3 regions of the Fusobacterium sp. IOR10 genome follow, and region 1 is predicted to be linked to each of the others. Evidence: riboswitches for the same ligand, from Rfam matches in the RefSeq annotation. Region 1 holds a riboswitch; each other region holds the start of a gene.
What was found. Region 1 has a riboswitch for thiamine pyrophosphate ahead of thiS (sulfur carrier protein ThiS). Riboswitches for the same ligand answer to the same signal wherever they lie in the genome.
Positions count from the first base shown of each region.

Region 1 (3,259 bases):
TCTATGATCCTACATATGAAATGATTGAACATGAACTAAAGGAAAACGGAAATGTTATTTTAAAAGAGGCGCTTTGTTTTAACAAATCAATAAAAATAAACAAGTAATATATGGGGAGAAATTTATTATGAAAAAATCACTTATACTTTTGTCAATACTGGCATCTGCTACTGCTTATGCTGGAAGTATTGACTACCTTGCAGAACAAGACGCTGAGTATTTCGCGCATCCTTCTATGATTGGTAAAATTGGAACTTCAGCTGCTTTTTATAATCCAGCTGGTACTGTATTTATGGAAGACGGAACTTATTTTAAGATTAATTCACAAACAGTATTTAAAAATTACAAAATGGAAACTAATTATCCAACTATTGCAAATGGAGGTACCCACGAAAGTGATCACCCTTCTGCTTTGGTTCCTTCTGTTCAGTATGTATCTAAGAAAGGGGATAGATCTTACTTCATCCATTCAGGAGTTGCAGCTGGTGGAGGAGCATTAAAATATGAGGGAGGTCTTACTGCATTTGAAGTACTTGGAGAGGCAGTTCAAATCTCTGCCGCTAAAGGAATTGGTTATTTTAAAGATGATGCTCATCCTAGTGCTGCTATAACTTATTTGGACAGTCCTGAAACTGTTGGATCTTCATACTATATTAACACAAATTTTGGTATAGCTCAGAAGTTGACTCCTAAATTCAGTGTTGGAGGAGCTATTAGATTTATTTATGCCACAAGAAATTTAGATTGTACTGCTAACTACAACTTTGCATTAGATGGGAATTCTTCAGATACTCAAAATCTTCAAGTTCAGCTTGATGCTGAAAGAACAGCCTATGGAGTTGGGGGAGTTCTTGGATTTGACTATAAGGCAACTGATAAATTAAATATTGGGTTTAAATATGAATCTGAAGTGGAACTATATTTTAAATCTGAAAAAGGAAGAGATGGATTAACAGCTACTTTAGATCCTGTTGATGAAGGTAACTCTGCTAAAATCGTAGGAACTTTATTAAGCCAAAAAGTAATTAGTGAATGGACTGATAAGGAAAGAAGAAATTTACCAGCTACTATGTCTCTTGGGCTGTCATATGAGTTAAATGATAAAATTACTTTACTTACAAGTGGAAATTATTATTTTATAAAAGAAGCTAACAGAGATGGAGCTTATGATAATTATGATAATGGATATGAAATTTCTTTTGGAATAGATTATAAATTAAATGAAAAAGTTGTTTTAATGGCAGGGTACCAATACACAGATACTGGAGCTAATGAAGACACTTACAAGGATACTGATTTTGCCCTTGATGCTAACTTATATGGAGTTGGTATTCAATATTCCCCTGTGGAAAATAGAACCTACACATTAACATATTCTTATGTTGATTATAAAACTGACCAAGCTAGTACAGATTATTCAAACAGTGGTACTGGAACTATTTTCAGTAAAACTGTACAAGCTGTTGCTATATCTGCTGAGTTTAAATTCTAGTTTTTTATTAAAACTTTAATTCTTACACTTGACAGAAAAATTATATAGATGTATAATCACAACGTATTAAACAAATAAATATAAAATAACTTACTAGGGGAGCCTTAACAGGCTGAGAGGAGATCTAATCTCGACTCTTATTACTTGAACCAGATAATGCTGGCGAAGGGAAGTAAATAAATTAACCTTTTTTAGGAGAACTTTTTTAAACTCCAAAACAATTATTAAGTTATATTAATGGTTAATTTTTTACAGATAATAAAAAAAGCTCTAACTAATAAGTTAGAGCTTTTTTTATTAAATTTTTTAAGGAGGAAACTGTGAATATTATACTTAATGGATCTAATGAAATATTAGAAAAAGAAATTTTTGCTGATAATTTTATAAAAAAAATCTCAAAAGAAAAAAATATAAATTTATCTGGAGCTGTAATTCTAATTAATGACCTTATTATAAAAAAAGAAAATTGGCATAAAACTATAATAAAAGAAAATGATAATATTGAAGTTTTATCTTTCGTTTCTGGAGGATAATAATAAATTATTTTAATATATTGAAAAATAAAACTATATACTTAAGGAGATTAAAATGGATAATTTAATTTTAAAAGGACATGAGTTTCAAAGTAGGCTTTTAACTGGAACAGGTAAGTTTGCTGATAAAAATACTATTGCTCCAATGCTAAATGCAAGTGAATCTAATATTATTACTATGGCTCTTAGAAGAGTTAATTTTTCTGATCCAAAGGAAAATATATTGAACTATATTCCAAAAGAAGTAACATTACTTCCAAATACTTCTGGAGCCAGAAATGCTGAAGAAGCTATTAAAATAGCTAGAATAGCTAGGGAAGCTGGATGTGGAGACTTTATAAAAATAGAAATAATTAATGACATGAAGTACTTAATGCCTGATAATGAAGAAACTATTAAAGCAACTAAAGTATTAGCTAAAGAAGGATTTATTGTTCTTCCTTACATTGTTCCTGATTTAATAGCTGCAAAAAAACTAGAAGAAGCTGGGGCTGCTGCTGTTATGCCTTTAGGTTCTCCAATAGGTTCCAATAGAGGACTATTAACTAAGCCATTACTAGAAATGATTAATGAAAACAAAAAAATACCAGTTATTATTGATGCTGGAATAGGTGCTCCTTCCCAAGCTGCTGAAGCTATGGAGATGGGTGTTGACGCTGTTTTAGTAAATACTGCCATATCAACTGCTGAGGATCCTGTTAAAATGGGAGAGGCCTTTGCTATGGCTGTTAAGGCTGGAAGAATGGCTTATCTTGCTAAACTTGCTAAAACTTCTAAATTTGCAAATGCTTCCTCTCCTTTAACAGATTTCTTATTTAGAGGTGATAAATAATGGGATTTTATTCTGTTTTAGAAAAATGGCAAAATTTTGATTTTGAAAATTATTTTTCCAATGTAACTGATGAGAATGTTATTGAAAGTATTCACAAAGATAATTTAGATGAATTTGATCTTCTTAATCTTTTATCTCCAATTGCTAAAAATCATCTTGAAAAAATGGCTGTTAAGGCTAATCTAATAAAACAACAATATTTTGGAAATGTAATATCTTTATATATACCTATTTATATTTCTAATTTTTGTACTAATAATTGTGCTTATTGTGGTTTTTCTAAAAAAAATCATATAATTAGAAAACATCAAAACATTGAACAAATAGAAGAAGAAGCTAAAGAAATAGCTAAAACTGGTATTGATCATATACTTCTATTAACTGGAGAAGCTAAAGAAATTG
Region 1 is NZ_WJWY01000018.1:25,677-28,935, reverse strand. It holds gene GIL12_RS06420 (TetR/AcrR family transcriptional regulator) at 1-107, shown strand, start outside; gene GIL12_RS06415 (OmpP1/FadL family transporter) at 128-1,492, shown strand; TPP riboswitch at 1,578-1,680, shown strand; gene thiS (sulfur carrier protein ThiS) at 1,813-2,025, shown strand; gene GIL12_RS06405 (thiazole synthase) at 2,081-2,857, shown strand; gene thiH (2-iminoacetate synthase ThiH) at 2,857-3,259, shown strand, end outside.

Region 2 (3,259 bases), on a different contig from region 1:
TTTCTTTTTCCTTTGGAAAATCAAATGCTTCCAATGATTTTTCTATTATACTAGGCATTAGTAAAGGATCCATACATTGATTCTCCAAAGAAAAAGCTACCTCATCCTTTGGATAAAGGGAACAGAACTGACTTTCAGGATTTTGAAATACTATTCCAAAAATTCTAGCTACTTTGGATATTTTCATATCCTTAACAGACACACCATCTATAAATATATTTCCCTTTACACAAGCGTTGTTAAATCTTTGAATAATTCCCATAAGAGATAGAAGGAGAGTGGATTTACCACTACCACTTTCTCCTAAAATTAAAATTCTATCCCTTGTATCAAATTCCATATTAATATTTTTCAAAATAAATTTTTCATTAATTTCAACTGATAGATTTAAAACCTTTACCTTTGCCATTATCCATTAACTCTCTTTTTAGCTCTTTCACGACCTAATGGGAATGAAGACAAGGCACCTGTAGCTGCAAGACCATCACCAATCCATTTACCAAGCAAACCAGAAAGTACAGCACCTGACACTAAACGTACTGCTAACATACTAGCTAACATTACAAAGGCAAATTTTGAATATCCATAGGCAAAATAATTATAAATAAAACTTGTTACACTGGCACCCATACCTGCTAAAACTAAAACAGGTGTTGAATATTTTTTCCAACCAGTTGCAGCAAAAACTGCTTCACATCCAAGTCCTTGAATTGCTGCACCAATAAATACCATAATACCAGATGGTGTACCTAATATAACTTCACCTAATGCTGCCATTAATTCTGTACCAAGGGCAACTCCTGGTTTACGAATTATATATGCCCCTGTAATAGATGCTGTAAACCAAATTCCATACACTATATCAAGACCAATAGGACCAAAAGCTGCATTGGCAAATGCCCAAATAGTTACTCCTCCCAAATACATAGCTCCAAAAGCAACTCCAAGTACACATAAAACTATAATATCCTTCAATGTCCAACCTAATTTTTTAATCATTTTCTTCCCCCTATAATTATATATGAATTTTTTCCTTTGTTTTTGATGGGCTTCCCTTTGAAAATGTTGCATGGATAATTGTATGGTGAATTCTTTTTGATACCCCTTCAAAGGATGTTTCAAGTAAGTTAAATATATCCCTTGCTTTTCCATCTAATCTTGTACAATAATGATAACTTTCAACTTCCACTTTGGACATTTCCATAGCCTTTTCAACTTCTTCCACAATTACTTGAAAATATTCTTTGCTTCCAAGGGGATATAGTGACCAAGCACAAGCAATTGGCATATCTTCCATTGGAAGTTCCACAGATTTTGCCTTTGCATCAAAATCAAAATCTTCTGGTACATCTCCTGGACATCCCACTGAAAATAAAACATTTGCAACTACATGTTCCCCTGCATGGGCTGTACGTAAAAATACTTCCTTTACATAGGCAAAAACACGTTCCCTTTTTCCTTGTATTATTGTTCCTAAATCGTCTGTTACAACATAAAGTCCTGTTTTATCAGTTTCTTTCAAGGCACCTAAAATTACCTCTACAAAATTATCTTGCATAGGATAAACTCCTATTCTAGCACCAACAACATCACTTATTCCACATTTTAAATTCAACTGTTCTTCCTCCTAGTTTTAGTTATATATTTTATTAAGAATATTTGTCCCTCTAAAAATCAATGTAAATAAAAAAAGTCATAACCTATAGGGTTATGACCTAATCTTTGCAATATAAAATATAAAACTACGATTAATCGTCTATAATCCCTACGGTAGAATTACCTACATCAGGTTCTAAGAGTTTTGAACTAATACATTCCAATCTCAGCATGCTTTTAGCAGCTCCCCAAATATTCTTAATTTCATTAAATTTAATACTACTCATATTACTACAAAGTAATATATAAGTCAATATCTTACACTAATTTTAAAATATTTTAACCAAACAATAGATTAATCCATAGTACGTGTCCCCATGTTAATTTTCCTTCCACTGCTAATTTAAATATTAAAAAACCTAGTGGAATCATTATTACTATAGCTATAACATATAGAAGCTCCACTAAAGTAAAGTTTCTCCATATAGTTAACTTATTATAAATTATTTCAACAATTTCTTTATATGATTTAATTTTATTCCTCCTCTGTAACTTTAAAAGGGTATTTTATCATATATAATTTAAATTTTAAAGAATAATTATTATTTTATTTTTCATACAACAACCTAAAAAATATAGGAAATATGGACAATCTTTAAGCTAAACTTGCATAATTTAATCTTCTCATTTTTGTCATATGTCTTTTTAAAAATATCACTGTTACTGCAAATACAATGAGATCACTTATGGGAAATATCATCCAAATACCGCTAATACCAAAATAATGTGGAAGTATTAATAATAATGGAATAACTAGAAAAATTTGTCTTAAAAGATTTAAAAATAAAGATTTATTAGCCTTATTTATAGATTGAAAATAGTTTGATCCAACTATATAAAAACAATTTAAAGGTATTAATAAAAAGTATATTCTTATTCCATTAATTCCAATTTTCAATATTTCTTGATTTCCATCATTGAATAAATTTATAAAAATACTAGGAACAATAAAAATGCATACCATTAAAAAAAATCCTAGACTAACAGCTGCAATTATAGATATTTTAAAAGTTTTAAGTACCCTATTATATTTTTTAGCACCAAAATTATATCCTAGTATAGGTTGACTACCTGTGCTTATACCTGCAATTACCATACTTAGAAACATATATATACTATTTATTATTCCCATTGCTCCAACAGCAAAATCTCCCCCCTGAAGAAGGAGTTCTTTATTACAAAGTACTGTAGCTAAACTTGTTGTTAATTGCAATGAAAATGGAGATATACCAATAGATAATATCATTTTAACAGTTTCCATATCTAAAATAAGATCTTCCCTTCTCAACCTAACATGACATTTTTTACCAAATGTAAAATAATATGTATTAATTAAACTCACTATCATATTTGAAACTATTGTTGCATAAGCAGCTCCTTTAATTCCCATATGAAAATAAAAAATAAAAATGGGATCTAATATAATATTTGTAATAGCACCTAATATCATAGTTTGCATGGCAAATTTAGCATTTCCCTCTGCTCTAACAAGATTACTAATTCCCATTGACATAAAATTAAAAATTACTAAGTTATTAATTACAAAAATATATTCCTTTGCATAGGGAAGGGTTACTTCACTGGCTCCAAATATTAAAAGTAT
Region 2 is NZ_WJWY01000002.1:40,658-43,916, reverse strand. It holds gene GIL12_RS00750 (ABC transporter ATP-binding protein) at 1-409, opposite strand, end outside; gene GIL12_RS00745 (ECF transporter S component) at 409-999, opposite strand; gene GIL12_RS00740 (YkoF family thiamine/hydroxymethylpyrimidine-binding protein) at 1,016-1,615, opposite strand; TPP riboswitch at 1,745-1,857, opposite strand; gene GIL12_RS00735 (MATE family efflux transporter) at 2,252-3,259, opposite strand, start outside.
Region 2: linked by a shared signal. The riboswitch ahead of GIL12_RS00740 (YkoF family thiamine/hydroxymethylpyrimidine-binding protein) and the one ahead of thiS (sulfur carrier protein ThiS) in region 1 are both predicted to bind thiamine pyrophosphate.

Region 3 (3,259 bases), on a different contig from region 1:
ATGAAAATTACAGATGTAAGGTTAAGAATAGTTAAAGGAGATACTGATGCTAAATTAAAAGCTTACGCAGATTTAACATTTGATGGAAGTTTTGTTATTCATGGGCTAAAGGTTATTGATGGTCAAAAGGGTATGTTTGTAGCTATGCCTTCTAGAAAAATGCCAGATGGAGAATACAAAGATGTTGCTCATCCAATAACTTTGGATTTAAGAAAAGAAATAACAGATTCTGTTATTGAAAAATATAACGAAGTTAAAGAGCTAGAAATAAAAGAAGAAATTGCAGAATAAGAGAATGTTTAAATTTTTTTTAAGAAAGGATTGACAAAAAAAAAAGATTATGATATCATAGTTATTGTTGTTGGGATGTCGCCAAGCGGTAAGGCATCGGACTTTGACTCCGTTATGCGTTGGTTCGAATCCAGCCATCCCAGCCATATATAACTTTAGATTACTATTTGTATATAGTAATTTTTTTTTGCAAAAAAATAATGGTGCTAATATTAAAAATTAAATACTAACACCATGATATATAATCTTTTATAAAGTGAAATTAAATAATATCATTACATCGTTTCATTGGACATAGATCTCCACACATAGTACAAACTTCCTCTTCTATAGGTTGAGAAGATTGTCTATATTCTTGAGCTTTTTCTTTATCTAGACAATTATTAAACATTCCTTTCCAATCTAAATTTCCTCGAAATTCTCCCATTTTGTAATCCCATTCTATAGCCTGTGGTATACCTTTTGAAATATCAGCAGCATGTCCTGCAATTTTAGAGGCCATAATTCCTTCTTTCATATCATTTAAATCAGGGAGTCTTAAGTGTTCCGCAGGAGTGACATAACATAAGAAATTAGCACCATTAAGAGCAGCAATAGCTCCCCCTATAGCAGCAGTAATATGATCATAACCTGGAGCAATATCAGTAACAATAGGACCTAAAACATAAAAAGGAGCATCATGACATAATTTCTTTTCCAATTGCATATTTGTAGAAATTTCATGCATAGGAATATGTCCAGGCCCTTCAATGATAATTTGAACATTTTTTTCCCAAGCTCTTTTAGTAAGTTCTCCAAGAATAATTAATTCTTGTATTTGAGGTGCATCAGTGGAGTCATATATGGAACCAGGTCTAAGTCCGTCTCCTAAACTTAGAGTAACGTCATATTTATAACAGATTTCAAGAAGTCTATCAAAATATTCATAGAATGGATTTTCTTTATTATTTTGTATCATCCATTGAAATAAAATTGATCCTCCTCTGCTCACAATTTTAGTCATTCTTTTTTTATTTTTTAATCTTTCTATACAAATTTTATTAAGACCAGCATGAACAGTAATAAAGTCAATTCCATCTTTACAGTGCTCTTCAACAACTTCAAAAAGATCATCAACTGTCATATCTTTAATATTTTTTCCAAGTTTAGCAACAGCATCATACATGGGAACTGTTCCAATCATTGTAGTACAATTAGCAATTAAGTTTTTTCTAAAATTTTTAGTATCTCCAAAAGTACTTAAATCCATTATGGCATCAGTTCCATATTCAATAGCTTTATTAGCTTTTTCAAGTTCTTCTTCATAATTACAACAATCCTCAGAAACTCCCAAATTAACATTAATTTTAGTTTTCATATATTTACCAATAGCTCTAGGATAAATATTTTTATGATTCACATTGCACGGTATAACAACCTTTCCATTAGAAATAAGTTTGATAAGTTTATCTTTTTCAATATGTTCATCTTTTGATACAATTTCCATTTCTTTTGTAAAAATACCTTTTTTTGCATATTCCATTTGTGTCATAATAATTCCTCCTTGTAAAAAAGTAAAAAAAAAGCTCTGTACAGAGTACAGAGCATAATTAATAAATATAGTTGCTTAAATTAAAAAAATAAGCAAAAAATAAAATATAATCAGCTTCCCTACGCTAGTACTATCTAGATCAGGTTATAAGGGTCAAGAACGAATCTTTTTTCAGCCGAAGCTCCCCTAGCAATTCAGTTCATATTATATACTCTTGATTTAATTAAGTCAAACTTTATAAAGAAAAGAGCTTTACAAAAATTAAATTATGAGCTATAAATAAGTAACGTAGAAGCTAATATCCAAAAGAATCAGGAGGGGGTTAAGCATGACAAAAAAAGAATTTGTAGATGGTATTGCATTAAGAGGTGAAATGACAAAGAAAGAAGCAGAAAAATTAGTAAACCTTTTTTTAGAAACAGTATCTAATAATTTAGAACAAGGTAATACAGTAGGCTTTGTTGGTTGGGGAAAATGGGAAGTAATGAAGAGAGCAGCAAGAGAAGTTAGAAATCCTCAAACAGGTAAAAAAATGAAAGTGAAAGCTAAAAAAGTTGTCAAATTTAGAGTTGGGAAAGTTTTAGAGGAAAAAATAGCAAAATAAAATTAAATTGAATAATATTTATAAAAGGTGGTTTCTTTGTTTTATAGGAGTCATCTTTTTTATATAGTATTCTTATTTTTATAAATTTAAAATAAATCTTTGAAAAATTTTTAAAATAAGGGTATTATAAATTATAAAATAATTTATAAAGGAGAAATTAAATGAAAAGAAAAGACTATATAAGTTGGGATCAATATTTTATGGGAATAGCTTTGTTGTCAGCAAAAAGAAGTAAAGATCCAAGTACACAAGTAGGAGCATGTATAGTAAATTCTGATAAAAAAATTGTAGGAGTTGGATATAATGGACTACCTCAAGGATGTGATGATGATAATTTTTCTTGGGAAAGAAAAGGTGAATATTTAGAAACAAAATATCCTTTTGTTTGTCATGCAGAATTAAATGCTATTTTAAATAGTGTTAAAAATTTAAAAAATTGTAGTATTTATGTTGGATTATTTCCATGCAATGAATGTAGCAAAAGTATAATACAAAGTGGAATAAAAGAGATTATTTTTCTATCTGAAAAATATAAAGATACACCTTCAGACATTGCTTCTAAAAGAATGTTGGATATGGCAGGAGTTAAATATAGAAAGTTGGAAATAAAAAATAAAAAAATAATACTTTCTTTTGATGAAGAAGAATTTGAACAATTATAAAATAAAAATAAAAAACAGTTGACATAAATTGCTGAAAGTGGTATTATACTTCTTGTCCGCAAGAGATGCGAACGAAGGACATTAACAATAGAATAGAGAAATTTAACAAGATAAGCAAGCAAACCTTAAATGGTGTAATAAAGAAACAAAATGGTAAGAAATTGACCTAGT
Region 3 is NZ_WJWY01000031.1:46-3,304, reverse strand. It holds gene spoVG (septation regulator SpoVG) at 1-291, shown strand; tRNA gene GIL12_RS08385 (tRNA-Gln) at 363-437, shown strand; gene thiC (phosphomethylpyrimidine synthase ThiC) at 554-1,828, opposite strand; TPP riboswitch at 1,922-2,020, opposite strand; gene GIL12_RS08375 (HU family DNA-binding protein) at 2,151-2,426, shown strand; gene GIL12_RS08370 (dCMP deaminase family protein) at 2,588-3,088, shown strand.
Region 3: linked by a shared signal. The riboswitch ahead of thiC (phosphomethylpyrimidine synthase ThiC) and the one ahead of thiS (sulfur carrier protein ThiS) in region 1 are both predicted to bind thiamine pyrophosphate.